2 regions of the Bacillus sp. J14TS2 genome follow, and region 1 is predicted to be linked to the other one. Evidence: a T-box and tRNA genes for the amino acid it is inferred to sense, from the RefSeq annotation. Region 1 holds a T-box; the other holds one or more tRNA genes.
What was found. A T-box is a leader RNA that pairs with one kind of tRNA and senses whether it is charged. The one in region 1 lies ahead of ileS (isoleucine--tRNA ligase), so its partner is inferred to be a tRNA-Ile.
Positions count from the first base shown of each region.

Region 1 (15,734 bases):
TAAGATAATGATTAAGATAAATTTATTTAGCTATATAAAAGAGGTTGTTCAAAAAGCACAACCTTTTTGAACACTCACTAAAAAGAGAATGATTAAGACTGAGGTGGGAATATGAAAATAGTGGTTACGGGTGGAGGTACAGGTGGACATATCTATCCGGCACTCGCTTTAATTAGGACGATTAAGCAGCAATACCCAGAAACGGAATTTACATATATCGGTACAGAAAAAGGCTTGGAAGCTGAAATCGTTCCGCGTGAGAATATTCCTTTTGAATCGATTCATATAACGGGATTTAGAAGATCGTTATCATTTGAAAATGTTAAAACTATTTTTCGCTTTTTAAAGGGTGTAAAGGATAGTAAGCATATCTTTAAAAAAGTGAAGCCAGATATTGTGATCGGAACAGGTGGTTATGTTTGTGGACCAGTTGTCTACGCTGCAGCGAAGAAAAAAATTCCCACGATTATTCACGAACAAAATAGTGTACCTGGACTAACGAATAAATTTCTCAGTCGATATGTTGATAAGGTTGCAGTATGCTTTGAAGAAGTAAAAGAATTTTTCCCTGAGGATAAGGCGATCTTAACAGGGAATCCACGTGCTTCAGAGGTTATTGGAAAAAGGAAACCTGGGGCGTTAGCAGCTCTTGGGTTGAAAGAGGGGATTCCCACGGTCTTGATTACAGGAGGCAGCAGAGGAGCAAGACCGATTAATGATGCTGTGGTGAAATCATTAAGCTCTTTATCAAGAAGACCCTATCAAGTCATATATGTGACAGGGCAAGTGCATTATGACCACGTAATGGAAGAAGCAAAACTGGTAGGAAAACTTTCTAATATCGCGATTGTTCCGTTTATTCATGAGATGCAAACAGTCCTATCATCCGTTGATGGAGTTGTTGGAAGGGCGGGAGCTACGTCTTTAGCTGAAATTACAGCTATCGGTCTTCCTTCCATACTCATTCCTAGTCCATATGTGACGAATAATCACCAAGAGAAAAATGCTCAAACATTGGTTGAACATGGAGCTGCTATTATGCTACTTGAGAGGGAATTATCAAGCAAACAGTTTTTAGACTCATTAGATTCAATCATGCTAAACGATGAAAAGAGAAAGATCATGGGAGAACAATCTAGAAAACTCGGCATACGGGATGCATCTAAACATTTATCTGATCTGATGTTTCAATTAGTTAAACAACCTCAGTAAATAAGAGAGACGAGGTGTCTCATTATGAAGTAGATAAGGATGGAAGGGGGCATGCCTATGCCAAAAGGGAAGGTTTTATCATTAGAGGATAGGATACCGAAGATAAAAGTACATCGAAGAAAAAAAGCCAACAGAAGATTAATCATCTTGTTATCCGTATTTTTTTTATTGATTGTTGTCGTTGTATACTTCCAATCCCCTCTTAGTCATATTAAAGAAATTGATATCCAAGGAAATAAAATCGCTTCTAAAGAGGACATTTTATCCGTATCTGGGCTAGAAACTGACGGGAAATTATGGAATATAAATAGAAAAAATGTGAAGAATAACCTAAAGAAACTCCCGGAAGTAAAGGATGTAGATGTTAAAATTGCATTTCCAAATACAATTAAGCTACATATAAAAGAACACGCAAGTCTTGCTTTACTAATGAATGATGATCAGCACGTTCAACCAGTTTTAGAGAATGGACAGGTATTGAAGGAGAAAAATCGTCTTTTAATGAATGCCCCTATTTTGATTAAATTTAAAGAAGATGAGATATTAAAAGACTTGATTGCCCAATTAAAAGAAATTCCGACGGAAATATACTATTCCATTTCTGAAATTCAACATGACCCTAAAAAAACTGATCCGCATCATATTTATTTATATATGAATGATGGAAATGAAGTAAATGCAACTATTCCGACTTTAGCGGAAAAAATGGCGCATTACCCCTCAGTTGTTGGACAATTAGATCCAGATACTAAAGGTGTGATTGATTTTGAAGTAGGATCATTTTTTAGAGCATATGAGAAAGAGGGGGAAGATATGAATGAGGAGGAGGAAAGGTAAATATATCATATTTTCCTTTGTATTTCTGATATTTGGCTTTATCTTAGCTTTTTCATATAGTCAAACAGAAAAAGACAAGCACGCAAATGTGAAAATTACAGATAGGCAATATAGGATGGAAAAGGATTTACAAAATCAATTGATCTCCATTCAAGATCGGAACCAAGAATTGCAAAAAGACTTGTATGGTAAACAAGATCGAGTAAGGCAAATAGAGAGGGAATTATTTCAAGAAGAAGAAAATTATCAAACATTAGCTGCCAACGCGGAAAAATACCGGATGTATCTAGGAAAAGTAAAAGTGAAGGGGCCAGGAGTCGAGATTTTACTGGAGGATGGAGAATATAAAAAAGATGAAGATGCTAACAATTACCTTGTTCATGAGCATCACGTCTTTAAGGTAGTGAATGAATTATTTGTATCAGGAGCCTCTGCAATTGCCATAAATGGGCAAAGATTAAAATCTGATTCTTATATTGTATGTACAGGTCCCGTTATTACGGTTGATGGGAATCCTTTCCCGGCACCTTTTAAAATTACTGCAATAGGAGACACGGACACCCTTACAGCGGCTGTAACATTAAAGGGTGGGGTGCGAGATCAATTAGTAAATGATGATATAATGTTTACAATTGAAAAGAAAAAACAGCTTGTTTTAGATCCAATTTTAGGAGAAACATCATAATGGCGGGTAAAACGAGAATATATTTTACACTTATCACGTTCATTGTTGGTTTTATGGTCGCTGTGCAATTTAATACAGTAAAAAAACCAGATAATCGAGATACGCGGGATACATGGGAGCTACGCGAAGCAATTAATAATGAAATGGATTTGCAAGCAAGGCTTTTACAAGAGATTCGTCTTCAAGATAAAAAAATCCATGATTATTCTTCCGAACTGCAAGATAATAAGGAAGATGTCTTGAAACAGACTATTTCAGAGTTAAAGAAGGAAGCAGGATTAACGAAGATAGATGGTCCAGGTTTGATTCTCAGCGTAAAGGCTATAGATGAAAGCATGTTGCTTGGACAGCCTCCACCCCAAACGTCTCCTACTGTATTACAAAGATTGATTAATGAGTTAAATATGTATGGAGCAAAAGCTATAGCTATTGATGGGGAGAGATACATAAACACAACGGTGATTCGAGATATTAATGGAGAAACGAAGGTTGGGACCCATTCAGTCAACGATCTTCCATTTCAAATCCTTGTGTTAACGGAGAGTATGGAAGTAGCAGAGAAGCTATATAATCATATGCAAATATCTCCTGTTTTAGATGATTTTTTTATAGATAATTTACAGGTCGATGTATCAGATCCGAAAGGGTCTATCGAATTGCCAGCCTATGTTAATCCAATTACAACGAGGGATATGGAGCCTGTGGAAGAAAAAGGAGATGTATAATGTGTTGCTTCCCATCATCGGACTCCTTATAGGGATACTTCTAGGTTTTTTAGCGGATATACAAATCCCGGATGAATATGCAAATTACTTGTCCATCGCTGTATTGGCGGCATTAGACACTTTATTTGGTGGGATTCGCGCGTATTTACAAAATTTATATGATAATCGGGTATTTGTTTCCGGCTTTTTCTTTAATATTTTACTCGCAGCAAGTTTAGCTTTTCTAGGAGTGCACCTTGGTGTAGACTTATACTTAGCTGCAGTATTTGCATTTGGAATTCGTTTATTCCAAAATATAGCAGTAATTCGAAGAATCTTGCTTAATAAGTGGGGTAATACTAGAGAAAATTCGAAATAAATAGTATGATGAAACAGGAAAATTCTTTTAGGTGACGAATTAGTTAATTAAGCATACTCAAGGATTGATTATTCATGAACAGAATAGAAGAGAATAATAGAGGAAGAACGAAACAAGGGGGTGCCAGGAAATGAACAACAGCGAAATATATGTCAGTCTAGATATTGGTACATCCTCAGTCAAGGTGATTATTGGGGAAATGACCAATCATTCCCTTAATATTATCGGAGTAGGCACCGCCAATTCCGAGGGGATTAGGAAAGGTTCCATTGTGGATATCGACAAGACGGTTCACTCGATCAGACGGGCTGTAGAACAAGCTGAGAGAATGATTGGAATGCAAATTAGCCAAGTGATTGTTGGTATTGCTGGTAACCAAGTAGGTCTACAGCACTGTCATGGAGTAGTAGCTGTTTCAAGTGAAAACAGAGAGATTACAGATGAAGATGTTGCGAGAGTCATTGATGCAGCAGAAGTAGTTTCTATTCCACCCGAAAGGGAAATTATTAATATCATTCCACATCAATTTATTGTAGATGGACTGGATGAAATTACAGATCCAAGAGGAATGATTGGTGTTAGACTTGAAATGGAAGGCATTATTGTGACTGGTTCCAAAACAAATCTACATAATACTCTTCGCTGTGTTGAAAGAGCTGGTTTAGAAATTGTTGATATTGTCCTTAAACCACTTGCTGTGGCTTCAGCTGCGCTATCTAAGGATGAACAAAATTTAGGTACAGCATTAATCGACATGGGTGGTGGATCTACGACCATTGCGTTGTTTGAACATGGTTACATAAAAGGAACCACGGTGATTCCAATTGGTGGAGATAATATTACCAAGGATCTATCGATTGGACTAAGAACAACGACAGAAGATGCTGAAAAGATTAAGAAAAAGCATGGACATGCATACTATGATGAGGCATCTGAAGATGAGGTCTTTAGTGTACCGATTATTGGAAGTGATCAACATCAGCAATTTAATCAATTAGAGTTGTCTGATATAATTGAAGCAAGGGTACAAGAGATATTTGAACTCGTTCAAAGTGAATTAGTAAGAATGGGTGCCTCAGATCTGCCTGGAGGCATTGTTCTAACAGGCGGTGCTGTCAACGTTCCGGGTATTATGGAATTGGCACAAGGAATCTTTCAAAACAGGATTCGAATTGCGATCCCAGATTATATCGGTGTTCGCGAACCACAGTATATTACGGCTGTTGGACTAATTAAACACGCTTATAAGACTGCTAGATTAGAAGGGAGAAATATTAGTTCCACTTCCGAATCATATGAGCAAACAGAGCCTGCAAAAGTGACACATACGAAAAAACCTGAAAAAAATTCGGATGAAAAAATTACCGCAAAAGTAAAGAAATTTTTTGGAAACTTTTTCGAGTAGGCATCCCAGTAAATGAGTGTTCGAAAAGGAGGATAAAAGGACCAAAAAGTTCGAGGCGGCGATGCCTTTGAGCAGCGGAGAAGGAAGCCAACGAGCTACCACAGGACGTGGTGACTTCGACGTTCGACACAGGACGTGTCGGTACTTAGTCGAAGATCCTTTATCTCGCAGTGTCACTTTTACCGGACTTTTGGAACTTCCTCAGCTAGTAAACAAAATAGGAGGACTTGCCAATGTTAGATTTCGATACGAATTTAGATTCTTTAGCAACCATTAAAGTAGTTGGAGTTGGTGGAGGTGGGAACAATGCGGTAAATAGAATGATTGAACATGATGTTCAAGGTGTTGAATTTATCGCAGTTAACACGGACGCCCAAGCTCTCAACCTATCAAAAGCTGAAACAAAAATGCAAATAGGCGCCAAGCTTACAAGAGGACTAGGTGCTGGAGCAAATCCAGAGGTCGGTAAAAAAGCTGCCGAGGAAAGCAAAGAACAAATTGAGGAAGCTATTAAAGGCGCCGATATGGTCTTTGTCACTGCTGGTATGGGCGGAGGAACTGGAACAGGGGCTGCACCTGTGATTGCGAAAATCGCTAAAGATATGGGTGCATTGACTGTTGGAGTTGTTACAAGACCATTTACATTTGAGGGTAGAAAACGTTCAAACCAAGCGAGTGGCGGAATCGGCACAATGAAAGAGGCAGTTGACACTTTAATTGTCATTCCTAACGATCGTTTGTTGGAAATTGTGGATAAAAGTACACCTATGCTTGAAGCATTCCGAGAAGCAGATAATGTACTGCGTCAAGGGGTTCAAGGGATCTCTGATTTGATCGCTGTTCCTGGATTAATTAATTTGGACTTTGCAGATGTTAAAACGATTATGACAAACAAAGGTTCAGCGCTTATGGGAATTGGCGTTGCTTCTGGTGAAAACCGTGCGACTGAAGCAGCGAAGAAAGCTATTTCATCTCCATTACTTGAAACATCCATTGATGGTGCGCAAGGTGTCTTGATGAACATCTCTGGAGGAAGTAACTTAAGTTTATATGAGGTTCAAGAAGCTGCTGATATTGTCGCTTCCGCCTCAGACCAAGAGGTGAATATGATCTTCGGTTCTGTTATTAATGAGGAACTCAAAGATGAGATTGTTGTCACAGTCATTGCTACAGGTTTTGATGAAGTATCTGCACAACAACCTAAAAAGACGAGACCATCTTTTGGACAATCAAAACCAAATGCGAGTCAACAAGAAAAGCCACCTGCTCAAGAAGTGAAAAAAGAAGAACAACGTGAACCAGTTCAATCAGGTCAATCTGTTGAAGATACATTAGATATCCCAACATTTTTAAGAAATAGGAATAGAAGACGTTAAAAGATTTTAAGTGAAAACCAACCCCCGGGTTGGTTTTTTTTGTCGCTAAGAAAGTGTAAAAATTTGCCAAGTGTTTGTTTGGATCTAGCGCCAGCGTCCAGCGACTAGCAAACTTTCAGCTTCTGCTTGCGTAAGTCAACATCGGCTCATTCTTCGCCGTGTATCCTTTATCTCAGGCCTACAGGATGTAGGTCGGAACAGCGTTGCGCCAGGACGGCGCGTTTTTAGCTGTTCATCCTTACTATGAAAGTTTGTACGTCGCTAAACGGGCGCCTTGCGCTTTTGTTCTGACAAACTTCGTCTAAACAAGCGAAAACTTCCGACTTTTTCATTACAGAATGTGACACAATCTAGAATATTTGTGTTTTATACTCAATATATATGTAAGACAAGGAAAGATATATTTAAGTGGAATATGAAAGAGGGAGGAGGGCAATTTGGTTGTTTATCTTGATATTATATGGCTATTAAACTTTATTATTGACAGTTTTCTTTTATGGGCTACATCTATTTATTTAAAAAGAAAAATCCACCCTTTTAAAATAATAATAGGAGGCTTAATAGGCTCTCTCATTATTTTGATGGCGGCTACGCCAATCTCTACATGGGCCATGCATCCTTTTATAAAGTGGAGTTTGTCTATAGTAATGATTGGAATAACATTTGGCTATAAAAGATTATCAACGTTTGTGGCTTCTTTATTTACTTTTTATTTCGCAACTTTTCTAATGGGCGGTATTTTAATCGGCACCCACTATTTTTTATCCTTTCATTTGGATTTAAGAAATTCAGTAGCAATAGAAAGTGTAAGAGGATATGGTGACCCGATTAGCTGGCTTTTTGTAGCAGTCGCTTTTCCAATTGCATGGTTTTTTTCGAAAAAAAGAATTGGCCATTTAACAAAGACAAGCATTCAATATGATGTCTTGTATGATGTTTTTATTTTAATGAATGGGATTGAATTAAAGCTTAAAGGACTTATTGATAGTGGTAATCAATTATATGATCCTATCTCCAAAAAACCTGTTATGATCGTTTCCATTGAATCTGTCAAAGACAAATTGCCTGAGGAATTGCAAAATATTGCAGATGCTCAAGATGACCTTTACACTGCCTCTACTTTATTGCCAACAGACTGGGCACATATTATGAGACTCATCCCTGCTAAAACTTTAGGGAAAAATAATCAACTATTATGTGCCTTTAAGCCGGAAAAAGTAGTGATCCAAGAAGAGAGCGGGAGGGAGATAGAAAAAGAAGTGCTACTTGTGTTTACGTCTCAACTATTATCAGGTGATGGAACATTTCAATGTATTCTCCATCCACAAATGGCCCCTAGCTTGGCAATGGATTCTGCATCTTAATGTATAAAAGGAGGAAAAAGAATGAAGCGGTTACGGTTACGTATTCAGTATTACTGGTATCGACTTTTAATGAAATTAGGAATGAAAACAGACGAGATTTTTTATATTGGCGGAAGTGAAGCACTACCACCTCCTTTAACAAAAGATGAAGAAGAAGTATTACTCGAGAAACTTCCTCATGGTGACAAAACAGCAAGATCGATGTTAATTGAAAGAAACCTTCGCTTAGTTGTTTATATTGCACGGAAATTCGAAAACACGGGGATTAATATTGAAGATCTAATTAGTATTGGTACGATTGGCTTAATTAAAGCTGTCAATACATTTAACCCAGAGAAAAAAATTAAATTGGCTACATATGCTTCACGCTGTATTGAAAATGAAATTCTGATGTATTTACGCAGAAATAATAAAACAAGATCAGAAGTTTCGTTTGACGAGCCCTTAAATATAGACTGGGATGGAAATGAACTATTATTATCTGATGTAATGGGAACGGAAGAGGACATCATCACAAAAGATTTGGAAGCAAATGTTGATAAGAAGCTTTTGTTAACTGCTTTACAAAAGCTTTCTGCTCGTGAAAAGCAAATTATGGAGCTGCGATTTGGCTTAAATGGAGGAATGGAAAAAACTCAAAAGGATGTAGCTGACCAATTAGGAATATCGCAATCCTATATCTCAAGACTCGAAAAAAGGATTATTAAAAGACTGCGAAGAGAATTTAATAAAATGGTTTAAGCAGTAAAAGAAAAATAATTTTTTTATAAAAAAAGAACGCATAACGATAGAGTTGACAAGAATTTAAGTCAGATTAAAACTTTTTTGAAAAAATAGGGATGCATATATTTCCCTTCCGAGGAGATACTGAATTTTGTAATCAGCTCCTGCAAGGAGGGAAAAAAGTTGAAGCGAAATAAAGTAGTAATATGCGGTGTGGATACTTCGAAGCTCCCTGTCCTAAAAAATGAAGAAATGCGGGAACTTTTAAAGCAAATGCAGCAGGGTGATAGGTCAGCTCGAGAAAAATTAGTGAATGGCAATTTGCGTCTTGTATTAAGTGTGATTCAACGTTTTAATAACAGGGGGGAATATGTGGATGATCTGTTTCAAGTTGGCTGTATAGGACTCATGAAGTCAATCGACAATTTTGATTTAGGTCAAAACGTTCGATTTTCTACATATGCAGTGCCGATGATTATTGGAGAAATACGCAGATATTTAAGGGATAATAACCCTATCAGAGTTTCGCGATCTCTCCGGGACATTGCATACAAGGCTTTACATGTACGTGAAAAATTAATGGCCAAAACCTCTCGTGAACCGACAGCTGCAGAAATTGCCAAAGAATTGGACATCCCACATGAAGAAGTAGTTTTTGCAATGGATGCCATTCAAGATCCTGTGTCCTTATTTGAACCTATTTATAATGATGGGGGCGATCCCATATTCGTAATGGATCAGCTAAGTGATGAAAAAAATAAAGACAGTACCTGGATTGAAGAAATAGCGCTTCATGATGGACTACAAAGACTGAATGATCGTGAAAAAATGATTATTCGCAAGCGCTTTTTTCAAGGGAAAACACAAATGGAAGTGGCCGAAGAAATCGGTATCTCTCAAGCTCAAGTATCTCGGCTAGAAAAAGCCGCTATCAAACAAATGAATAAAAATATTTTGTGAAAAAGAAGTCTAATTCCTTAGGTATATCATCCAAGGAATTAGACTCTTTTTATTTACAATAAAAGAATAAATTTTGGCTAATGCTGGATCTAGCTCCAGCGCCTACCCCCGAGAGGCTCGCAGGATGCGAGTCCATCGGCGAAGACATGCGGACGTGGCGTTCTTAGCCGATGTTCCACGAAATAACCTGAGACAAGAAAAGTCAAAACCGGACTTTTCTTGTCTCAGAACATTTGCTTGTCGGAGGCCAATAGGATGTTGGTCAGAAAGGCGTTGCGCTTTTCTTACAATAAATTAATTACCTCAAGCATACATATATAGAAATAGCTTTTAATAAAAGGGTGGGGAGCCAGATGGTAAGGATTTCCGAATTTCAGGTCAAAGATGTGGTCAATATTGCGGATGGACGTAGGCTTGGACATGTAGGAGATATAGAGATTAACTTAGATACGGGGAAAATTGAGACAATCATCATTGGTCATTCTACACGATTTTTAGGTTTTTTAGGGAGAGACGAAGAAGTAATCATTCCTTGGAGCCAAATTGTGAAAATTGGCGAAGACGTGATTCTCGTAAGACATCAAGGACACCAATATGTTCAACAACAATTAGATAAGCCAAAGTAAGATTGATCATATGGCTAACAATTATAAAATAGTACCTTAGAACAGTTGCTTACGGTTTTGGTTCTCTACTGCGGGCTTTTATGGTACACTATATAAAAATATCCCTTTTTAAGCTTGATGAGGATGTTAATAAAGAAAAACATGAATATCAATAGGAGTTTTGATTTGTGAAGGTTAAAGATCAATTATCAATCATAGAAGAGAAAATAGCGCAAACGTGCTCTAGAGTAGAGAGAGATCCTAAAGATGTGAATATCATTGCCGTCACAAAATATGTTTCAAATGAAAGGGCTGCTGAAGCATTAGCGGCAGGAATTGAGCATTTAGGAGAAAATCGGGATGAAGGCCTGCTTTCTAAATGGGAGACATTGGGAAACAGGCCAGTATGGCATTTTATTGGAAGTTTACAGACACGAAAAGTAAAGAATATTTTAGATAAAGTGTCCTATATTCATTCTTTGGACAGGCTTTCCTTAGCAAAGGAAATAAATAAACGTGCCGCTTCACCCATCAATTGCTTTATTCAAGTTAATATGTCTAAAGAAGAATCGAAACATGGTATTCAACCAGAAGCTACAATTGATTTTGTTAAAGAATTAGAGAAATATCCTACTATTCGAACAATTGGCCTAATGACGATGGCACCTTTGACACAGGATGAAACGGTTATACGCAATTGTTTTCGGAACTTAAAGGCATTACAAGAGGAAATTCATCAGCTTGATCTTCCCTACGCACCATGTACAGAGCTGTCAATGGGAATGTCGAATGACTTTGAAATTGCGATTGAGGAAGGTGCCACCTATATTAGGATTGGTACGGCTCTGGTTGGTGAATAACGAGAAGGAGGATGTCAATAGATGGGAATAAAATCGAAATTCAAGAATTTCTTTATGCTTGAAGATGAATACGAATATGTGGAAGAGGAAAACACAAAAGACATCTCACCTGAAGAAGAGCAACAGACACCGGCAAATCGGAAGCAAAACGTTGTGAGCTTACAAAGCGCAAAAAAATCTTCTAAAGTTATTTTAATTGAGCCGAGAGTTTACGCAGAAGCACAAGAGGTAGCGGATCATCTAGTGAATCGTAAAGCGGTGATCGTAAATCTACAACGTATCCACCGGGACCAAGCTTTGCGTATTGTAGATTTCCTTAGTGGAACAGTGTATGCTTTAGGTGGTGACATCCAAAGAGTCGGGCACGACATCTTTTTATGTACCCCAGATAACGTAGAAGTTTCAGGAAATATTTCAGAACTAATAAATGAACATGATTTTGACGACTCGAGGTGGAATTAAAGCATGAACTTTGTTTTTGGGATTTTATCACAAATTATTTCAATTTATTCATGGGCACTCATTATATATATATTGATGAGTTGGTTTCCCAACGCACGGGAAACCTCAATTGGACAATTTTTGGCTCGGATCTGCGAACCATATTTAGAACCGTTTCGGCGATTTATCCCGCCTATCGGTATGATTGATATCTCTCCTTTAGTTGCTTTTTTTGTTCTAAATCTTGCAGCAAGAGGGGTTATGTCATTATCCGTGTGGTTCTAAGGGAGGTGGGAAAGTATGTCTGATGTATATCAACATTTTCGCCCTGAAGAGAAAGAATTTATTGATCAAGTCATCGCTTGGCAAGAAGATGTTGATCGTACCTACGCACCGAAATTAACCGATTTTCTGGATCCACGTGAGCAATATATTTTACGATCAATGGTCGGTGTGCAAAATGAAATAAAGTACCAATTGTTTGGCGGTACAGATCGATCTGAAAGAAAAAGGGCCCTGCTTTTTCCAGAATATTATCAGCCGACGATAGAAGATTTTCAAATTGGTTTATATGAAATGAACTACCCGAAGAAATTTGTTCAATTAGATCATAGAATGATTCTAGGCTCTATTATGTCATTGGGCATAAAGCGTGAAAAATTTGGAGATATTATCATTCACGAGGATCGAATCCAATTTTTAAGCGATCTTGCAATGGAGGATTATATTCTTGTTCATTTGCAGCAAATCGGCAAAGCAAAAGTATCAATCAGCAATCAAGACTTGGCAGCAATTCTATCTTCAGAAGAACAATGGAAAGAAAAGGAAACGTCAATGAGTTCCCTTCGTTTGGATACACTGACCTCAACTGCCTTTCAAATTTCTAGAAACAAGGCACAGCTTGTGATTCAGCAAGGAAGAGCGAAGGTAAATTGGGGAATTATTGATCAAACTTCTTTCGAGTGTGCCTTAGGAGATGTGATCTCGGTAAGAGGATTAGGAAGATGTACTTTATTAGAAATCCTTGGGACGACAAAAAAGGATAAACTACGAGTTAAATTAGGGGTCTTAAAATAATCTTTTAAAAAAATAAAAGGATTGTAGCTAAATTACGTCGAACTTTGTATAATATAAATAGCGATTCAGGAGATCTAGTGGAGGTGGCGTCACAATGGCTTTAACGCCCGTGGATATACATAATAAAGAATTTGGTCGAAAAATGCGCGGATATGACGATGATGAAGTGAATTCATTTCTTAATCAAATTATTAAAGAGTTTGAGATTATCCTACGCGATAAGAAAGAATTGGAAGACAAATTAGCAGGTACGAACGAACGTCTGGGACATTTTAGTACTATTGAAGATACCTTACACAAATCCATTGTCGTTGCGCAGGAAGCGGCAGAGGAAGTGAAAGGAAATGCCCAAAAAGAAGCAAAATTGATTATACGTGAAGCAGAAAAAAATGCGGATAGAATTGTGAATGAATCTTTGACGAAAGCCCGTAAGATTGCTTTAGAGATCGAAGAATTAAAAAAGCAGTCTAAAGTATTCCGAACAAGATTTAAAATGTTAATTGAGGCTCAGCTAGATTTAATTGATAATGATGACTGGGATAAATTAATGGAATATGATGTCGATACAACGGAATTAAAAGGATTAGAAGAAGTTGAAAGTGAATATTGACGAATTGCTAAGAGATCCTCTATAATGATGGGATCATTAAAATATTGCAATGAATAATAAAACAATGACAGGGAGAGTACATTTCTATCTCTTTACTTAGCGAACTAGGGATGGTGGAAGCCTAGAAAAAGTAGAAATGGAAAATCACCCTAGAGTTCTTGCGTTGAAAGTCTTTGACGAGTAAATGGAAGCGGCCCTCCACGATACGGAAAGAGCGAGCAATTATTGATTGCTAATTCGGGTGGTACCGCGGGAAATAGTTTTCTCGTCCCTTTCAAGGGATGAGAAGACTATTTTTTTATATATGAGAACTGTACTTACGTTTAAGAATAGGAGGAAATTTATCAATGGAATATAAAGAAACGTTATTAATGCCCAAAACAGAGTTTCCGATGAGAGGAAACCTCCCTAAGAAAGAGCCAGCAATGCAAGCTGATTGGCAAGAACAAGATATTTATAAAAAGGTCCAAGAACGGACGAAAGATCGGCCATTATATATTCTGCATGATGGTCCTCCATATGCAAATGGGAGCCTCCATATGGGGCATGCCTTGAATAAAATTTTGAAGGATTTTGTTGTTCGCTATAAATCAATGAGTGGATACTGCGCTCCTTATGTGCCAGGTTGGGATACACATGGCTTACCTATTGAACAGGCTCTTACGAATAAAGGTGTTAAGCGAAAAGAAATGTCACTAAAAGAATTTCGGGAGCTTTGTGCCAAATATGCATTAGAACAAATCGATAACCAAAGAACTGAATTTAAGCGTCTTGGTGTACGAGGAGATTGGGATAATCCCTATATTACCTTGAAGCCTGAATACGAAGCACAGCAAATTTTAGTATTCGGTGATATGGCGAAAAAGGGCTATATTTATAAAGGAAAAAAACCTGTTTATTGGTCACCATCCAGTGAATCAGCCTTAGCTGAAGCGGAGATTGAATACCAGGATAAACGTTCACCTTCCATTTATGTGAGCTTTGAAGTGACCGACGGAAAGGACGTCCTTGAAGCAGGAACGAAATTTATTATCTGGACGACAACACCTTGGACGATCCCGGCTAATTTAGCTGTCGCTGTTCATCCAGATTTAGATTATGCGGTTGTCAAAGTAGGAGATCAGAGCTATGTGATTGCACAAGCTCTATTAGAATCTGTGCAAACGACTCTAGAATGGGAAAATGTCGAGCTGTTACAAACATTTAAAGGGTCCCAGCTAGAGAATATTGTGACGAAGCATCCTTTCTATGATCGCGAATCACCAATTATTTTGGGAGAGCATGTTACTATTGAATCAGGAACTGGCTGTGTCCATACAGCTCCTGGTCATGGGGAAGATGACTTCTATGTTGGACAGAAATATGGCCTTGATGTGCTTTGCCCTGTTGATGATAAAGGCTGCATGACTGCAGAAGCACCCGGGTTTGAAGGTTTATTTTACGATAAAGCGAATAAAGCCATTACAGATAAATTAAATGAAGTCGGTGCCTTGTTGCATTTAAGCTTTATCACTCACTCTTATCCACATGATTGGCGGACGAAAAAACCAATTATTTTCCGGGCAACTTCTCAGTGGTTTGCCTCGATTAAAGATTTCAGAGAGGAATTATTGGAAGCTGTAAAGAATGTACAATGGGTACCAAAATGGGGCGAAACACGTCTCTTTAATATGATTCGTGATCGTGGTGATTGGTGCATTTCTAGACAACGTGTATGGGGAGTTCCAATTCCCGTCTTTTATGCAGAAGATGGTGAACCTGTTATGACAGATGAAACCATTCAGCATATTGCCAAGCTATTCAGAGAACACGGTTCTAATATTTGGTTTGAAAAAGAAGCGAAGGACTTACTTCCAGAAGGTTTTACACATCCGGGGAGTCCAAATGGGCAATTTACAAAAGAAACAGATATTATGGATGTTTGGTTTGACTCAGGATCGTCCCATCAAGGTGTACTAGAAGAACGTAGTGACCTACAGCGTCCAGCTGATTTATATTTGGAAGGTTCGGATCAATATCGTGGTTGGTTCAATTCCTCTTTAACAACTGCTGTTGCAGTGACAGGGCAAGCGCCTTATAAAGGAGTCCTTAGCCATGGTTTTGTTAATGATGGAGAAGGCCGTAAAATGAGTAAATCAATCGGGAATGTCATTGTTCCCTCTAAACTAATGAACCAATACGGAGCTGAAATTGTTAGACTTTGGGTTGCTTCAGTTGATTATCAAGCAGATGTACGGATTTCAGATCCAATTATTAAGCAAGTAAGCGAAGTGTATCGGAAAATCAGAAATACTTTCCGTTTCTTGTTAGGGAATCTGGCTGATTTTGATCCAGCTACAGATATGATTCCATATGAGAACTTAAGAGAAGTAGATCAATTTTTAATAGTGCGTTTAAATAATTTGATCAAAAAAGTACGTGATTCCTACGATAACTTCGAGTATATGAATATTTATCATGAAGTGAATAATTTCTGTACGTTAGACTTGAGCTCGT
Region 1 covers NZ_BORE01000022.1:757-16,490, reverse strand. The annotation lists gene murG (undecaprenyldiphospho-muramoylpentapeptide beta-N-acetylglucosaminyltransferase) at 112-1,212, shown strand; gene KI375_RS24050 (cell division protein FtsQ/DivIB) at 1,270-2,049, shown strand; gene KI375_RS24045 (DUF881 domain-containing protein) at 2,030-2,734, shown strand; gene KI375_RS24040 (DUF881 domain-containing protein) at 2,734-3,459, shown strand; gene KI375_RS24035 (small basic family protein) at 3,461-3,817, shown strand; gene ftsA (cell division protein FtsA) at 3,948-5,222, shown strand; gene ftsZ (cell division protein FtsZ) at 5,456-6,598, shown strand; gene spoIIGA (sigma-E processing peptidase SpoIIGA) at 7,036-7,962, shown strand; gene sigE (RNA polymerase sporulation sigma factor SigE) at 7,984-8,703, shown strand; gene sigG (RNA polymerase sporulation sigma factor SigG) at 8,869-9,645, shown strand; gene KI375_RS24005 (YlmC/YmxH family sporulation protein) at 9,999-10,271, shown strand; gene KI375_RS24000 (YggS family pyridoxal phosphate-dependent enzyme) at 10,439-11,110, shown strand; gene KI375_RS23995 (cell division protein SepF) at 11,132-11,572, shown strand; gene KI375_RS23990 (YggT family protein) at 11,576-11,836, shown strand; gene KI375_RS23985 (YlmH family RNA-binding protein) at 11,852-12,628, shown strand; gene KI375_RS23980 (DivIVA domain-containing protein) at 12,723-13,238, shown strand; T-box leader at 13,294-13,514, shown strand; gene ileS (isoleucine--tRNA ligase) at 13,586-15,734, shown strand, end outside.

Region 2 (15,734 bases), on a different contig from region 1:
GCCTTGGTCGAGGAAGCAAGAATAAATGTGCAAGAGATTCAAGTGGCGACATTAGGGACCACGCATTGTACGAATGCGATTGTGGAACGAAAAGGATTAAATAAAGTCGGCATTATCCGCTTGTGCCTACCTTCTGGGACAACCGTTCCTCCGTTAATTGGCTGGCCAGAGGATTTAGTGGAGAAGCTGCAAGTGACGACAGTGCTTGTTCATGGCGGCTATGAATATAATGGAGAACCGATTTCTGCACTGCACTATGATGAGCTCGAACAAGCTGTCCAACAATTCCGTGGAAACGTCGATTCAATTGCTATTTCTGGGGTCTTCTCCCCTGTTTTAAATGAACAGGAAAAAGAAGTAGCCGCGTTTTTAGAAAAAGAATTACCAGGTATTCCATTATCGCTTTCAAGTGAAATTGGTTCAATTGGATTAATCGAACGCGAAAATGCGACAATTTTGAATGCGGCTTTGATGAACACAATTAAACATGTTACAACAGGCTTTCAACAAGCATTAGAGGAGCAAGGGATCGAGGCGCGAATTTATTTAGGACAAAATGATGGTACCTTAATGACGCATGAATTTGCTCAAAAATATCCAATTTTCACGATTGCTTGTGGACCGACAAACTCAATTCGTGGGGCGGCTCACCTTTCACAAGAACCCAATGCGATTGTCGTCGATATTGGCGGGACAACAACGGATATTGGTGTGCTAAGTAATAGCTTTCCAAGGCAAACTTCGCTAGCCGTAGAAGTCGGAGGAGTACGCACCAATTACCGGATGCCGGATATTTATTCAATCGGCTTAGGTGGTGGTACCCGTGTTCATTTACAGGACGGAACTTGGAAAATCGGACCAGATAGTGTCGGTCATCAATTAACAGAAAAAGCGATTGTCTTTGGCGGCCAGGAATTAACGGCTACAGATGTAGCGATTGGTGCAGGTATGATGACGATTGTCGGGACAAACAGTGATCAGCTTGCCTCCTATCCGATTGACAATATTTATCCTGCCCTTGTCGAAATGGTCGAAAAGGCGATCGATCGAATGAAAACAAGTGCAGAAGCTTTGCCAGTGGTCCTAGTTGGCGGTGGTGCCTCCTTAATGCCCAAGGACTTACAAGGCGCTAGTCAAGTCATTCGCCCAGCCCATGCTGGTGTCGCCAATGCGATTGGGGCGGCTTTGGGAGATATCAGCGGCACCGTTGAACGGATTTATCCGTTAGACAATCAATCCCATCAAGAAGCAATTGAAGAAGCCAAGGCTGAAGCAATCCAAACCGCAATTGCAGCAGGAGCCAATCCAGATCAAGTCGATATCATCCAATTAGAAGACTTTCCCCTTGCCTATCTGCCTGGCAACGCGATCCTCGTGCGAGTGAAAGCGGCGGGACCTTTGAAGCTATAAAGAAATTGAGCTTAAGATCAATTGAGCCATGTTGATCTTAAGCTCTTATTTTGGTTTGCATGCGTGGCTTTCTTAGATATTGCGCTCCTTCTTCCTGCATTGCGCTTCTCTAGCCGATCTCAATAACTCTTATTTATGATGAACAATAAACTTCGGTTCATAATCACTAATCACTTCAAATACCCCATCATTATATAAAAATAAATGATGTTCAACATCCGGAAAGTCGTCACTCCCCATATATCTCAGTTGATCAAACCACTCAATGAAATCAGAGTTTTCCATCTTATAAAAGCAGGCCGCTGCCGGATCGATGTTATTTTCATCTTCAGCTTCGACTACAAGGTTGGTTAAATCTGTCCTGGGTATTTCGCCTGCATACCGAAATGACCAGACAAAATCATTCATATTCGACATTTGATCGTAAATAATATCAACCGCGTTCCCATGAATATCTATTAATTTTAAATAAAGACCATGATCTGTATAGTTAAAATGGGCATTGGTCATTTGTCCATTTGCTAAATGTTTAACTGGTTGCCAAGCTATTAATTTTCGCTGATCCATTTTGTCCCCTACTTTCATTGTAAATATGTCTAGCTTATTCAATTTTGTCCTTCTAGCTCCTTCAAAACAATTTCACCGCGTTCTTGTAACCATCTTACAAATTCAGGCGGGGTTAGGCCTGACTCGTAAAAATCATCAGAAACCCTTCCATGCCATGGTTCTCCAGCGGCCTCAAGAGAGTGCTCAACCTGAAAGCGATTAGCAGATCGCTTTTGAGGTGTACTATCAAACAAAGATTCAATATGAATATCTTGATAGGCAGGTGCCCCTTCACCAAAAACAGCATGAATCTCTTCGTTAACAAGAGGTGAGGCATTCCCCTCGATTGAAAATTTAGTTTGATATTCATCGGATAAAAGGAAATCAATGACACGGAATGCTTCCTCAATCCGTTCACTCGTATTGGTAATCCCAATAACTTCACCACTTGATGTCGGACCAATTCCAGGCATATTATCCCAGCTTGGATATGTCACAATATCCCATTCAAAAGGAGCGTCTGTATACGTCAACGTGCTATCATAAGTTGCATGCATGGCGAGAACCCCTTCCATAAATGCATCATTCAGATCACTAGGGCGTTCTGGATAATTCCCTTGAATATTAAATAATTTCTCCATAAGATCCAAGGTCTTACGGAAGGCTGGTTCCTTATCATACTGTGGATCCCCATTCTCATTCTGGTGATCCACACCATGTTGAGTATAAGCTGAATGAAAGTGAACATGCAAACCATGATATTGAATTCCATCCTTTTCCTGTGTAACTTTTGCTGCTAAATCCGCCACTTCATCCCAGGTCATATGATCCTTAGGATAGTCAACGCCAAATAAGTCAAAAATATCTTTGTTAAAATAAAGAGCACTAAGCCCTCGTTTTAATGGAAGAGCACCTAGGATATTCGAATCAGCGCCAAGAAACTCATTACTTCGGCTTCGCAGTTCATCAACAATATTTGGCTCAATGCGGGAAAGATCAAAACCAACTGTTTCAAACATCTCGCTTAAATCATAAGCCAAATCTTTTTGAAACATAGCGGTTGTGCTCCCTGGGCTTCCTGTCACCCAGAGATCAGGGATATGGTTAGAAGCAATCATTTCCTCTAACTGTTCCGTATTTCCTGAATGTGCCTCCACTTGAGTTATTTCAATATGGTCAAACTGTTTTTCAACAGGCGCTTTAAAGCGTTCAATAAAAGCTTCTTCTGTTCCTGACCATGCCATTGTTAGCTCTACCGTTTCTTTTTCTTCTGAGTGATTCGTATTTTCAGCACAACCGACACTAATCAGGAGAGAAAAAAGAACACAACACCCCAACATATACCTTTTTAAAAAATCCTCCATCCGATCAATCCTTCCTGAAATTAATTTAAAGTTAAGTATAAAAGGATGATCACAAGTGCTCTACACATTATTTGCCCAGATATCTAAATGTTCATATTTTTTGCGCTAGTTAAAAATACAGCCACACAAAATCTTGCGAAACAAAACAAACTCAAATTTTCCCTTTATGTGTTAAACTATTGTCAAACTAACTTTTTGGAAAGAAGAAATTGCCTATGTTAAAATCAATCTTTTTACATCTTATTCGGTTTTATCGCAAATTTATTTCTCCCTTAAAGCCGCCCACCTGCCGTTTTTATCCTACTTGCTCGCAATATGGATTAGAAGCGATCCAGCGGTTTGGTGCGCTTCGTGGTGGCTGGCTCACCATCAAACGAATTGTAAAATGTCATCCCTTTCACCCAGGCGGAATCGATCCTGTTCCTAAAAAAATTGAAAAGTTGAAGCACCAGCCTAATGATTAAAATAACAGGTTTGATGATGTCCTTTTTAAAAATTTTTATATTGCAAATAAGAACCATTCCTAATTTGAGGTATCTCTGATAAAACAAAATCTGGAAGCACTAGAAAAAGCTTTATATGGAAAACGGACATGGTTTACCTACTCCTCGTCAACACTAAAAAGGTATTCACGAAATCTAACGAGGAGTGGTACAAATGGCAGAAGACGTTCTATGTGAAGTGCAAAATTGTCATTATTGGAAAGCTGGAAATCAATGTGGGGCTGATCGTATCTATGTTGTCAGTCAGCATGGTAAAAATGCAACATCCGAAGAAGAAACTGATTGTCAGACGTTTAAGAAGAAATAAACCTCCGCAAACTCAAAACCCGAGCTTTGACTGCTCGGGTTTTTATTCGATGATTTCTGTATGTAGACGCGCTTCCTCCAGCCGCCGTTCGTTTAATGAAAAGCCAATTCCGGGAAGAGTGGGAACGGTAATTTTCCCTTTCTTCATCTCAATGGGCGGATCAATAAGATCTTCTTGCCAATAATGGGTAGATGGGGATAGATCCCCCGGCAGGGTGAAGCCTGGAAGTGAAGCGAGGGCTAAGTTATGGGCTTTCGAAATACCAAATTCGATCATGCCGCCACACCAGACTTGGAGCTGGTTTTCTTGGCAAAGATCATGCATTTGCTTAGCATTTGCCAGTCCCCCAACACGCCCTACTTTGATATTGATGATTTGGCAGCTTCCCAATTGAATTGCACTTCTGGCATCATGAACATCGGTGATGCTTTCATCTAAGCAAATCGGTGTTTTGATTTGTTTTTGCAAAATGGCATGTTCAACGAGATCTGTTGGTCCAAGAGGTTGCTCAATCATAAGCAAGCCAAATTCGTCCAATGCACGAAGACGGTCGACATCAGCCAGAGTATAGGCGGAATTGGCATCCGCCATCAAAGGTAGATCTGGGAATTCCCTTCTGATCGCCTTGATAAATTTGCTATCATTAGCAGGACTAATTTTTAATTTGATGCGTTCAAATCCTTGTTCCGAAAAGCGCTCAATCTGTTTCAAAGCTTCCGTTACATCTTGTGTTGCCACAACCGCTCCGGCCAGCACTTCGTTGCGTGTCCCGCCAAGTATCGCAGCAAGAGACTGACCTTGTCGTTTGGCATACAAATCCCATAACGCTGTTTCAACACCACCTTTGGCCATTGGATTCCCCCTTATACTGGAGAATTCACGCGTAAACTCAGAGGGGTGAGCGAATTTTTTTTGCAAAATCACAGGTAAAATAAAATCTTTTTGCATATGATATGCGGTCTTCACTGTTTCTTCTGTATACCACGGTGAGGAAAAAGCAACTGTTTCTCCGTATCCAACTTCGCCCGCGCGATCCCATAATTCAATTAGGATTGCTTCCCGCTCGCGCACGATCCCTAAATGAGTGGAAAATGGCTTTTTTAAAGGCATCGACACAATCGAGATCCGGGCCTTCACAATATCGATCATGAATGTTTCCCCTCTTCTAGATAGTCTAGTAGCTTGCGGCGCAATAATTTATTAGAGGCATTCCGTGGTAAAGTTTCAACTGGAATGATTTTTTTAGGTACTTTATATGCCGCCAGCTGAGTGCGACAAAATTGGATAATCTCCGTCTCTGACACAGACTTTCGCATAACGACAAAAGCAAAGGGTACTTGTCCCCATTTTTGATCTTCCGCACCTGTAACACCTGCTTCAACGATCGCCTCATGTCCCAGTAACACTTCCTCGATTTCTGCCGGATAAATATTTTCTCCCCCTGAAATAATTAAATCCGAACGACGATCCAACACATATAAAAATCCTTCTTCATCCAGATAGCCGATATCTCCTGTTTTAAACCAGCCCTGTTCAAAAGCCGTTTGATTGGCTTCAGGACGAGCTAGATATCCACTTGTAATATTCGGACCCTTTAATTGAATCTCTCCTAGTTGCTTTGGCACAGCTTCTTCGTTATGTTCATTCATAATTCGGATTTGGGCTGGGAAAAGCGCCTTTCCTGCTGAACCTAATTTTTCAAACGCATCTTCCGGGCTTAGTGTCGCAATTTGCGAGGATGTCTCCGTCATACCATATGTTTGAAAAACCGGGATCCCTTTATTAACACATTTTTCTAAAAGCGGTAAGGGCGCCGGTCCTCCACCAAGTAACATACAGCGAAAATGCGGATGATAATTTTTCGCTCCTAAACCATCAAGCATGCGATTCATCATGGCAGATACAACAGACATAATCGTCACTTGACCGGATTGGAGTAAAGTATTGACTTTTTCCTCATCAAATTGTTCCAGCAAATAAACTGGCATCCCATAAATGATACTTCTCATTAAAATTGAAAGACCACTAATATGAAAAAGAGGGACCACGCAAAGCCAGGAATCTTCTTCATGCAGCCCTAAATTAAGAGAAGAACCAATCGCACTCCACCAATGATTGCCATAAGTTTGCTGTACGCCTTTGGGCTTGCCTGTCGTACCTGAGGTATACATAATGGAGCAAGTTGCCGCCAGGTCGTATTCATCTCTTATTTCCAACGGCTGATCGGGGAATTTTTCGTATTGAGTCGTTGTATAAATTCGCAGTTGGAGGTTTTCACCACGGAGTTCATTCGCTATTTCTACAAATGTGTCATCACAAAAAAGAAGTTCTACTTGACTATCTTGCAATTGAAATCCTAATTCTCCAGAAGTTAAACGAGGGTTTAAAAAAACCGTTTCGATCCTAAGTTGTTGAAGGGCATGAATGAGCCACACCATTTTCGGATGATTTTTCATTAAAATTGCGGCCCGTTGGTCTTGTTTTTTTAGACATGAAGCTAGCTTCTTTTGCAAATTCTGGGCAATCTCTTTCATTTCTTGAAAAGTCCATACTTGGTCTTCATATACTAATGCAGGTTTATTCGGACTTATATGACTTCGCTGCAAAAGCCAATTGGGGATCCTCTCTCCCATTCATTTCACTCACTTTCTGTAAAATTTTCATGCTTCCTAAGAAAAGCGCAAGCACCTTGATGTAAGAAGAAAGGCTATATTCGTGCCGTCCTTCGCTTCGTCTGCACTAGGACATCCTATCCTGTATGTCGTAATGCCAATGGACTCTCTCCTGCGAGCCTCAAGCTGACGGCACCTGGAGCTGGACACAACTGCATAGCCTTAAAGCAATCTTAAGAAAAATTTTATAAAAAGACTTGGTGGCATGCCACCAAGTCACCCATAACGATATTAAGGAAAACGCGGGAATTGATCAAAGTCTGGTTTACGTTTTTCTTTGAAGGCATCACGGCCTTCTTTTGCTTCATCTGTTGTGTAATAAAGCAATGTAGCGTCTCCAGCCAGTTGTTGGAGCCCTGCTAGACCGTCGGTGTCAGCATTGAATGCTGCTTTTAGGAAGCGCAAGGCTGTTGGGCTTTTTTCGAGCATTTCTTCACACCATTTCACCGTTTCCGCCTCTAATTGGTCGAGTGGCACAACTGTGTTGACTAAGCCCATATCTAACGCTTCTTGTGCATTATATTGACGGCAGAGAAACCAAATTTCTTTCGCTTTCTTATGCCCGACAATCCGAGCTAAATAGCCTGATCCGTATCCGGCATCAAAGCTACCTACATTTGGTCCAGTTTGCCCAAACACAGCATTATCAGCGGCAATTGTTAGATCGCAGACAACATGAAGCACATGTCCGCCACCGATCGCATATCCGGCAACCATAGCAATGACTGGTTTTGGAATGACACGAATAAGTCTTTGTAGATCAAGGACGTTCAAGCGTGGGATATTGTCTCCACCGACATAACCACCATGGCCTCGTACCTTCTGATCTCCACCTGAACAAAAAGCTTTCTCTCCTGCCCCTGTTAAAATAATCACGCCAACTTCTTTGTCATCACGAGCATAGGCAAAAGCATCCATTAGCTCTGTTACAGTTTCCGGCCTGAATGCATTATGTACATGAGGTCGATTGATTGTAATTTTGGCAATGCCATTATATGTTTCATATAAAATATCTTCATACTCTTTTTTTCTAGTCCATTGAATCGACATAATCTGACTCCTTTCATAATTGGGATAAAAACTCCCTTACTATTGTATCAAATCTTTTCGGAACCTCCACATGAATTGCATGGCCCATATTTGGCACCTTTATTATTTTTGCATTGGACATAAATTTCGCCATATCCTTTGCAATCCGGCAAAATTTCTCATCCCGCTCTCCACAGATCAATTGCACTGGCATCCTTACAGCATTTAAATAAGGCCACCAGGAAGGCTGTTGTCCTGTGCCCATCCCTCGCAAGCTGCCAGCAAGTCCAACTGGATTTTGCTGAAGTCTTTGCTTGCGAATTTCTTCTTGACGGGTTGCAGGCAGATGTTTCTGTGTAGCGAACAAAGGAATATCCTGCCAATAATCGACAAATTCCTTCATCCCTTTTTCTTCAATCATCTGTGCCAACCGCTCATCTTGTTGGATTCTCGCTTCCCGCTCTTCTGCTGACTCTAAACCAGGCGATGCACTTTCGAGTATCAAGCTTTTCACTTTTTCAGGAAAGAGAATCGCAAAGCTTAAAGCTAATCTCCCTCCCATTGAATAGCCGAGCACATGGACTTTTTCAAGCTTTAATTTTTCTAAAATAGCTGCCAGATCATTCGCCAACTGCTTAATTTCATAACGAGGAGGATCAGCAGGTATGCTAGCTTTTCCATGCCCTAATAAATCAAGCGAAAAAAGCGTATAATCGTCTTGCATCGATTGCACAAAATCTGTCCATGTCGAATGATCGCCTGTAAATCCATGTAAAAGTAAAAGAGGAGGTCCACTTCCCTGGATCGTATAAAAATAATCTACACCATTCACATGAATCTTCATTTTTCTACACCATGTAAGTAAGTTGTTATTTCCCGGGAAACTTGATCCCACATATTCCGATGAGATGTTAGGTTTTTCGCCCTATCTGTCGGAATTTCAATCACATTTAAGCCTTTATAGCTTGCTGCTGATTGAATAGCATTTGAGAACTGTGCCCAATCTGTAATCTTTTCATATTTTCCGTTGTACAGTTGCATAGCATGCTTAAAATCCAATCCTGTCGGTGTTCCGAATACAGCTTCGAAATGCTGCTTCGAGTCTGCCTGTGGCAAATAGGAGAATATCCCTCCCCCATCATTATTTACCAAAATTATCGTCATATTTAATTCATATAATTTTGCCGCTAATAATCCGTTCATATCATGGAAAAAGGATAAATCGCCGATTAATAAAAATAAAGGTTGTTGATAGATAGAAGCCCCTAAAGCTGTGGAAACAACCCCGTCAATCCCATTCGCACCACGATTGGCCATGACGTTAATGCCTTGATTGTTTTTATGAAAAAATGTGTCTACATCGCGAATCGGCATACTATTGCCAACAAAAATCGTGCTTTCTTTTGGTAAAAGTGGAAAGAGCTCATAAAAGACTTTCCCTTCTTCTAAATCCTGTTCTTGAGACATATGGTTTTCGATTGCTTTTTTCGCTAATTGATCTAGCTGTTGCCATTGCCTTAACCATTCATCAGCTTTATTTTCTTTTACAAGATTCGTCAATTGCTGACAAAATGCGGTCTCATCCATTTGAATCATCTTGGTACCCAGATGATAAGGATCTCGCCAGCCTGCCTGGCCGTCGACAACATAATGCGGAATCCCACGCTGTTTTTTCATAAAGAGTGAAAGTGGTTTGGATACCGGCATCGCGCCAAATCGCAAAATAAAATCTGGTTGGAATTGCTGAAGCACACTTTCTGTTTTGAGAATGGCGTCATAACTGTCGATGACTAGCGCCTTGTCCACTCGAAGCTGAGACAAAGGATCTGCTAGAATCGGAAAAGCTAATTTTTCAGCCAATTGGATGATCGCATTTGCAAAATTGGGTTGATCCATCTGCCCACAAATAATCAAGCCATTTTGATAATGAGTAAGGTCTTCTGCCATTCGCTCAAGCATCGACTGTGGTAATGTGAATTCCCCTGCAATAATTTCACATTCCGTTTGCTCCTCTGTGAATGGATAGGGATCAAGAGCTGGAAGCAATGGCTCACGAAGCGGCACATTGACATGTACAGGACCTGAAACAGAGCTTATACATTCTTTTACAGCGCGATGAGCAACCATTTTGGCATAGGTTAGCTGTTCTGCACTATTTTCAGGTAATGCCATCTCCACGAACCATTTCACATGGTCGCCATATAAAGCAAGCTGATTAATCGCCTGCGGTGCCCCTACATCTCGTAACTCATGAGGCCGGTCTGCCGTTAATACAATCAAAGGCACTCGAGATAAGTTCGCTTCAGCGACTGCTGGAAAGTAATTGGCTGCCGCTGTCCCTGATGTACATAATAGAACGACAGGCGATTTCGAAGCTTTTGCAAGACCGAGCGCAAAGAATCCTGCAGACCGCTCATCAATATTGATATATGTGTTAATCTTTTGGTGCTCTACCATTAACAAAGCAAGCGGTGTTGAGCGAGAACCAGGACTTATGACTACATCTTTGACACCCGTTTGCACAAGTCCGGTGATAAAAGCGGCTAAATACTCGGTCAAAGCTTGTTGATGTAATTTCATAGGCTCTCCTTCCCAAAAGCACGCAACATTGGTTGGAATTTAATCCGCGTTTCAACGAGTTCTTTCTCAGCATTGGAATCAGCAACTATTCCACACCCCGCATATAAATAGGCGGAGCTCCCTTTTGCAAGCCCTGAACGGATCCCAACGATAAATTCCCCGTTTCCTTGGTAGTCTGTCCACCCGATCGGACTCGCATAAAAACCACGATCCATGTTTTCCTTGTCACGGATTATGTTCATCGCTGATCTTGTCGGCACCCCGCCCATGGCAGGGGTTGGATGAAGAGATTGCACCATTTCCAGAATAGAACAATCTCGTTTCGACCTACCTTTTACAGGGGTATATAAATGTTGGATATACGGCGTTTTTAATAAGATCGGTTCCTTAGGTACGAGCATTTCTTCACAAAATGGGCGTAAGGCATCTTCAATCATCGATACAACTAACTCATGTTCGAAAAGGTTTTTCGGATCCTGTAATAAGCTGTCTCCTAAACGTTTATCTACCTGTTTATTTTCTCCACGAGCCGTCGAGCCCGCTAAACAAGTTGATAGAACTTGCTGATCCATTTTTTCAATCAACCGTTCCGGCGAAGCACCAAGAAAACAGCTATCCCCAGCTTCCATCGAAAATACATAACTATTCGGTTGCTGGGATAATAGCTGGTCGATAATGGGCTCTGATCGCAAAGGCTCCGTAAAATCAAGCTGCAATTTTCTAGCCAATACAACCTTTTGCATATCAGTGGTTTGTAATGTATTGACGACCTCTTCCACACTTTTCAGCCATCCCTCTATATCATATTCCTTTTGGGCTAATCGTTCTGGAATACTAAGGGACTCACTCTTCATTTTCTTTACCCATTGTTTTACTCGTTCTCCACCCTCTAGATTCATTGAGTCGAATTGATTAATCGTTAGGAAATAGTGTTCCTGTGAACAAGTGATCATGATTTCAGGTAAATAAAAGAGGGCATGCCCAAAGTCTTCCCATTCACTAGCCGGCATTTGCTGGGAATCAAAGGAAAAGCCGCCAAATAATAAGGGGCCAGTTCCTGCTACATCATAGTTATTTTCAATCTGCGCTTCTTGTATCAGCTTGTCCCATTGCTGCTGAATCTCCGCAAATCTGCTCTCAGGGGATTTACTTGTAAGCGATAAAGCAACCCCTACTCCTACCATTTCACAGGTACCATCAGCGTTTTTCCAATAAAATCTTTGTCCTATTGAAGTAGGACGATGGGACTGATAAAAAACAAAAAGATCACATGGATCTATAGGTACTGTATAACTAAAAAGCTTGCCCCTCTTGATTGCAGTTGATTGTTCAAAGCGACTGGGGGATAATATTGTCTTCAAAGTCAATCTCTCCTAAAGCTACGTTCTAAAGTCTGTATACTTCTTTATTATATATGAAGTAGCACGTTAAATGTAGTGTTCACACTTAGGAAATCATTTCCCATGAATATTTACCCAGAAAGGATTGACACTTTGTGATACTTTTCATAAACTTTATAAGAGACTAAGAAGATATTGATCATAAAAGTGACGTCATGCGGGCATGGTGCACATGGCCATTAGGCCAACAGGACATTGGTCACAAAGGCATTGCAACAGGACGTCGCGGTTTTAGCCTTTGATCCTGATTATTTTATTATTTGTTCATTAGAGGAGAGACGTTTCTATGAAAGCTCAGACTAGTTCTGTTATACAAGCAGATAAGGGCTGGAGAATATGGTGGCAGCTTGCACGCCCTCATACCCTTACAGCAGCATTTGTCCCAGTATTGCTTGGAACTGCTATCGCAGGTAAAGATTATGCCATCCATATCCCTTTATTTTTAGCAATGATGATCGCAAGCCTGTTAATTCAAGCCGCGACCAATATGTTTAATGAATACTTTGATTATGTGCGAGGATTGGATCATGAGGAATCGGTTGGGATCGGTGGAGCGATTGTTCGAAATGGTGTGAAGCCCAAAACAGTTTTAAAATTAGCCTTTATGCTCTTTGGCATTGCCCTTCTACTCGGTGTCTATATTTCGCTAACCACCAGCTTATGGATTGCAGTGATCGGTTTTGTCTGTATGCTTGTCGGATATTTTTATACGGCTGGCCCTCATCCGATTGCCTACACACCCTTTGGAGAACTGATGTCAGGCTTTTTTATGGGATTTGTCATTATTCAAATCGCTTATTTCATCCAAACTGGGGCGATTTCTCAACAAAGTGTGCTCATTTCCATTCCGGTTTCCGTGCTTATTGGCAGTATTATGCTCTCCAATAATATTCGCGATTTAGATGGCGATAAAGAAAGTGGTCGTAAAACGATTGCGATTCTCATTGGAAGAAAAAATGCGATTAAATTATTAGCAACGATGTTTGCTTTTTCCTATGTATGGATTATTTTTATGACAATTTTTACGGATGCACCTTATTGGTTATTCGTTACCTTCATAAGTATTCCTAAAGCTGTACAAGCAGTAAAAGGCTTTATGGGAAAAACTGAACCATATGAAATGATGCCAGCAATGGTTGCTACAGCAAAAACAAACACGTTTTATGGACTCTTAATGTCCGTTGGTGTGATTCTTAGCTACTTTATCTAAACCTAGCTCTCCTTAAAGGAGGGCTTTTTTATCCCGAATTAACTGGCAGTAAGACCCCCATCAGGAATTCCAGGTGAAAACGAGAGTGATAAGTGGGGGACAACTGCCAGTAAATACCCGATTGGTTCAGGCCTGCAGGACGCAGGTCACAAAGGTGTTGGACGTACAGGACGTACTAGTGCGGGCGAAACGACAGGATGTCGTGCTTTGAGCCTGCCGCTTTGATCCTTAACATTCAGTGGGGGATGAAGTTTCACTTTATGTTTATCACCCTTTCTTTAGAGGAAAAGATAAGTAATCATAAAAGATCCTGATTAGCATTTTAAAAAGTGCTTATACTACTTTTGAAGACTTGAAAGGGATGTGCCATGATGATTACCAAAGAGCAGATGACGAATTTAAAAGCAGAGCTTTTACAACAGAAGCAACAACTTGAAATAACAGATGATGAAGATAGTTTTCGGAATCGCAGTGCTTACGAAAATATTGGCGAACTTTCTCTTTATGATAACCACCCAGCCGATGCGGGTACAGGTTTTTATGAAAGAGAAAAAGATATGGCTCTATCTGTACATGCTCAAGATGAGCTAGGAAAGGTTGAACATGCCCTACAAGCAATGGAGAAAGGGACATATGGGCAATGTGAAGTCTGCGGGAAAGAGATCCCTTATGAACGACTGGAGGCTCTTCCTTCCACAACCTATTGTATTGACCACTCGCCAGAACAAAAAGTGCCTGAGGATCGACCCGTTGAAGAAGAAATCTTAAAACCAGCCCATGACAATTCCTTTTCCAATCGATATAAAGGTCCAATAAAAGATTACGAAGACAGCTTCGAACAGGTCGCAAAATTCGGAACCTCAGAGACCCCATCAGATTTTGTCGGCGATTATGATGATTATAATAAGCTGTATGAAGACGAAAGCAAAGATGGAACCCAAGAGGAGTATGAGACCTTTAGCGTAACCGATATGAGTGGGAAGCATCGAAGTACCCTGCAAACAGAGGAAAAAGAAGAGTATGAAGAACAGCTGGACGACACCGGAATGGAGTCGCCATTGGGAGATATCCCTTATAAAGAAAAAGACAGCTATGTTGATGATGATCATTCGGATTAAGAGAACAATAAGTACTGGCTATTGGCGACAAGCAAACTAGCATCAGACAAGTCGTTTCTGAATCCATAAAAAAGATCACAACTCCTTTTGAAGTTGTGATCTTTTTTGAGATGACCCCTACGGGATTCGAACCCGTGTTACCGCCGTGAAAGGGCGGTGTCTTAACCGCTTGACCAAGGGGCCTTAAAAATATGTAATGGCGGAGAAGGAGGGATTTGAACCCTCGCGCCGCTTACGCGACCTATGCCCTTAGCAGGGGCACCTCTTCAGCCACTTGAGTACTTCCCCGTAAAAACATTTGTTAGAAAGCATTAGACAACTCCGCAGGTAGGATTCGAACCTACGACCGATCGGTTAACAGCCGATAGCTCTACCACTGAGCTACTGCGGAATAGTGGGCCTAAGTGGACTCGAACCACCGACCTCACGCTTATCAGGCGTGCGCTCTAACCAGCTGAGCTATAGGCCCTTCGTAAAAAATGGAGCGGGTGATGGGAATCGAACCCACGACAACAGCTTGGAAGGCTGTAGTTTTACCACTAAACTACACCCGCAGAAAATTTATAATGGGGCGACTAGTGGGAATCGAACCCACGAATGTCGGAGCCACAATCCGATGCGTTAACCACTTCGCCATAACCGCCATATCGCATCATTTAAAATGGTGGCTCAGGACGGAATCGAACCGCCGACACAAGGATTTTCAGTCCTTTGCTCTACCGACTGAGCTACTGAGCCTTAAGTTACGGTTTACGCTAAGCTTCGAAATTCTTTGTCAGCGTACTCTTTCACATCCACACGTACTAAGTACGTTTCGATGCTCTCTCGAACGCTTTCTCGATCTTCACGCTTATCCTAAACCTTTCATTTAACAATAAGTTTATGTAATACAAATGGCGGTCCGGACGGGACTCGAACCCGCGACCTCCTGCGTGACAGGCAGGCATTCTAACCAACTGAACTACCGGACCAAATTGCGGGGGCAGGATTTGAACCTGCGACCTTCGGGTTATGAGCCCGACGAGCTACCAGACTGCTCCACCCCGCGACGATTTTTAAAGTATATGGCGGAGGAAGAGGGATTCGAACCCCCGCGCGGTTTAACCCGCCTGTCGGTTTTCAAGACCGATCCCTTCAGCCAGACTTGGGTATTCCTCCAGGAATAAAAACATGGTGGACCTTGTAGGACTCGAACCTACGACCGGACGGTTATGAGCCGTCTGCTCTAACCAGCTGAGCTAAAGGTCCATTGTTGATAGCGGCGGAGGGGATCGAACCCCCGACCTCACGGGTATGAACCGTACGCTCTAGCCAGCTGAGCTACACCGCCACATTGATTAATTCACATTCATTGGTGGAGCCTAGCGGGATCGAACCGCTGACCTCCTGCGTGCAAGGCAGGCGCTCTCCCAGCTGAGCTAAGGCCCCATTAAAGAATAATCGGGAAGACAGGATTCGAACCTGCGACCCCTTGGTCCCAAACCAAGTGCTCTACCAAGCTGAGCTACTTCCCGTTTAATGTGAGAAATAGAATGTTGGACGTTATAAATTTGGTAAAACATTATTATTCCAAATTCTACTTTTAGAATTGGCGC
Region 2 covers NZ_BORE01000011.1:148,344-164,077, forward strand. The annotation lists gene KI375_RS17635 (hydantoinase/oxoprolinase N-terminal domain-containing protein) at 1-1,410, shown strand, start outside; gene KI375_RS17640 (hypothetical protein) at 1,540-2,019, opposite strand; gene KI375_RS17645 (ABC transporter substrate-binding protein) at 2,016-3,320, opposite strand; gene yidD (membrane protein insertion efficiency factor YidD) at 3,536-3,784, shown strand; gene KI375_RS17655 (DUF1540 domain-containing protein) at 3,978-4,130, shown strand; gene menC (o-succinylbenzoate synthase) at 4,173-5,279, opposite strand; gene KI375_RS17665 (o-succinylbenzoate--CoA ligase) at 5,276-6,763, opposite strand; gene menB (1,4-dihydroxy-2-naphthoyl-CoA synthase) at 7,034-7,852, opposite strand; gene menH (2-succinyl-6-hydroxy-2,4-cyclohexadiene-1-carboxylate synthase) at 7,866-8,675, opposite strand; gene menD (2-succinyl-5-enolpyruvyl-6-hydroxy-3-cyclohexene-1-carboxylic-acid synthase) at 8,672-10,411, opposite strand; gene KI375_RS17685 (isochorismate synthase) at 10,408-11,772, opposite strand; gene KI375_RS17690 (1,4-dihydroxy-2-naphthoate polyprenyltransferase) at 12,098-13,021, shown strand; gene KI375_RS17695 (TraR/DksA C4-type zinc finger protein) at 13,393-14,139, shown strand; tRNA gene KI375_RS17700 (tRNA-Glu) at 14,251-14,322, opposite strand; tRNA gene KI375_RS17705 (tRNA-Ser) at 14,337-14,427, opposite strand; tRNA gene KI375_RS17710 (tRNA-Asn) at 14,459-14,530, opposite strand; tRNA gene KI375_RS17715 (tRNA-Ile) at 14,535-14,608, opposite strand; tRNA gene KI375_RS17720 (tRNA-Gly) at 14,620-14,693, opposite strand; tRNA gene KI375_RS17725 (tRNA-His) at 14,707-14,782, opposite strand; tRNA gene KI375_RS17730 (tRNA-Phe) at 14,802-14,877, opposite strand; tRNA gene KI375_RS17735 (tRNA-Asp) at 15,034-15,110, opposite strand; tRNA gene KI375_RS17740 (tRNA-Met) at 15,114-15,187, opposite strand; tRNA gene KI375_RS17745 (tRNA-Ser) at 15,205-15,297, opposite strand; tRNA gene KI375_RS17750 (tRNA-Ile) at 15,311-15,387, opposite strand; tRNA gene KI375_RS17755 (tRNA-Met) at 15,396-15,469, opposite strand; tRNA gene KI375_RS17760 (tRNA-Ala) at 15,492-15,567, opposite strand; tRNA gene KI375_RS17765 (tRNA-Pro) at 15,580-15,653, opposite strand; tRNA gene KI375_RS17770 (tRNA-Arg) at 15,729-15,734, opposite strand, start outside.
Region 2: it encodes a tRNA-Ile, which carries the amino acid that the T-box ahead of ileS (isoleucine--tRNA ligase) is inferred to sense. The anticodon was not compared.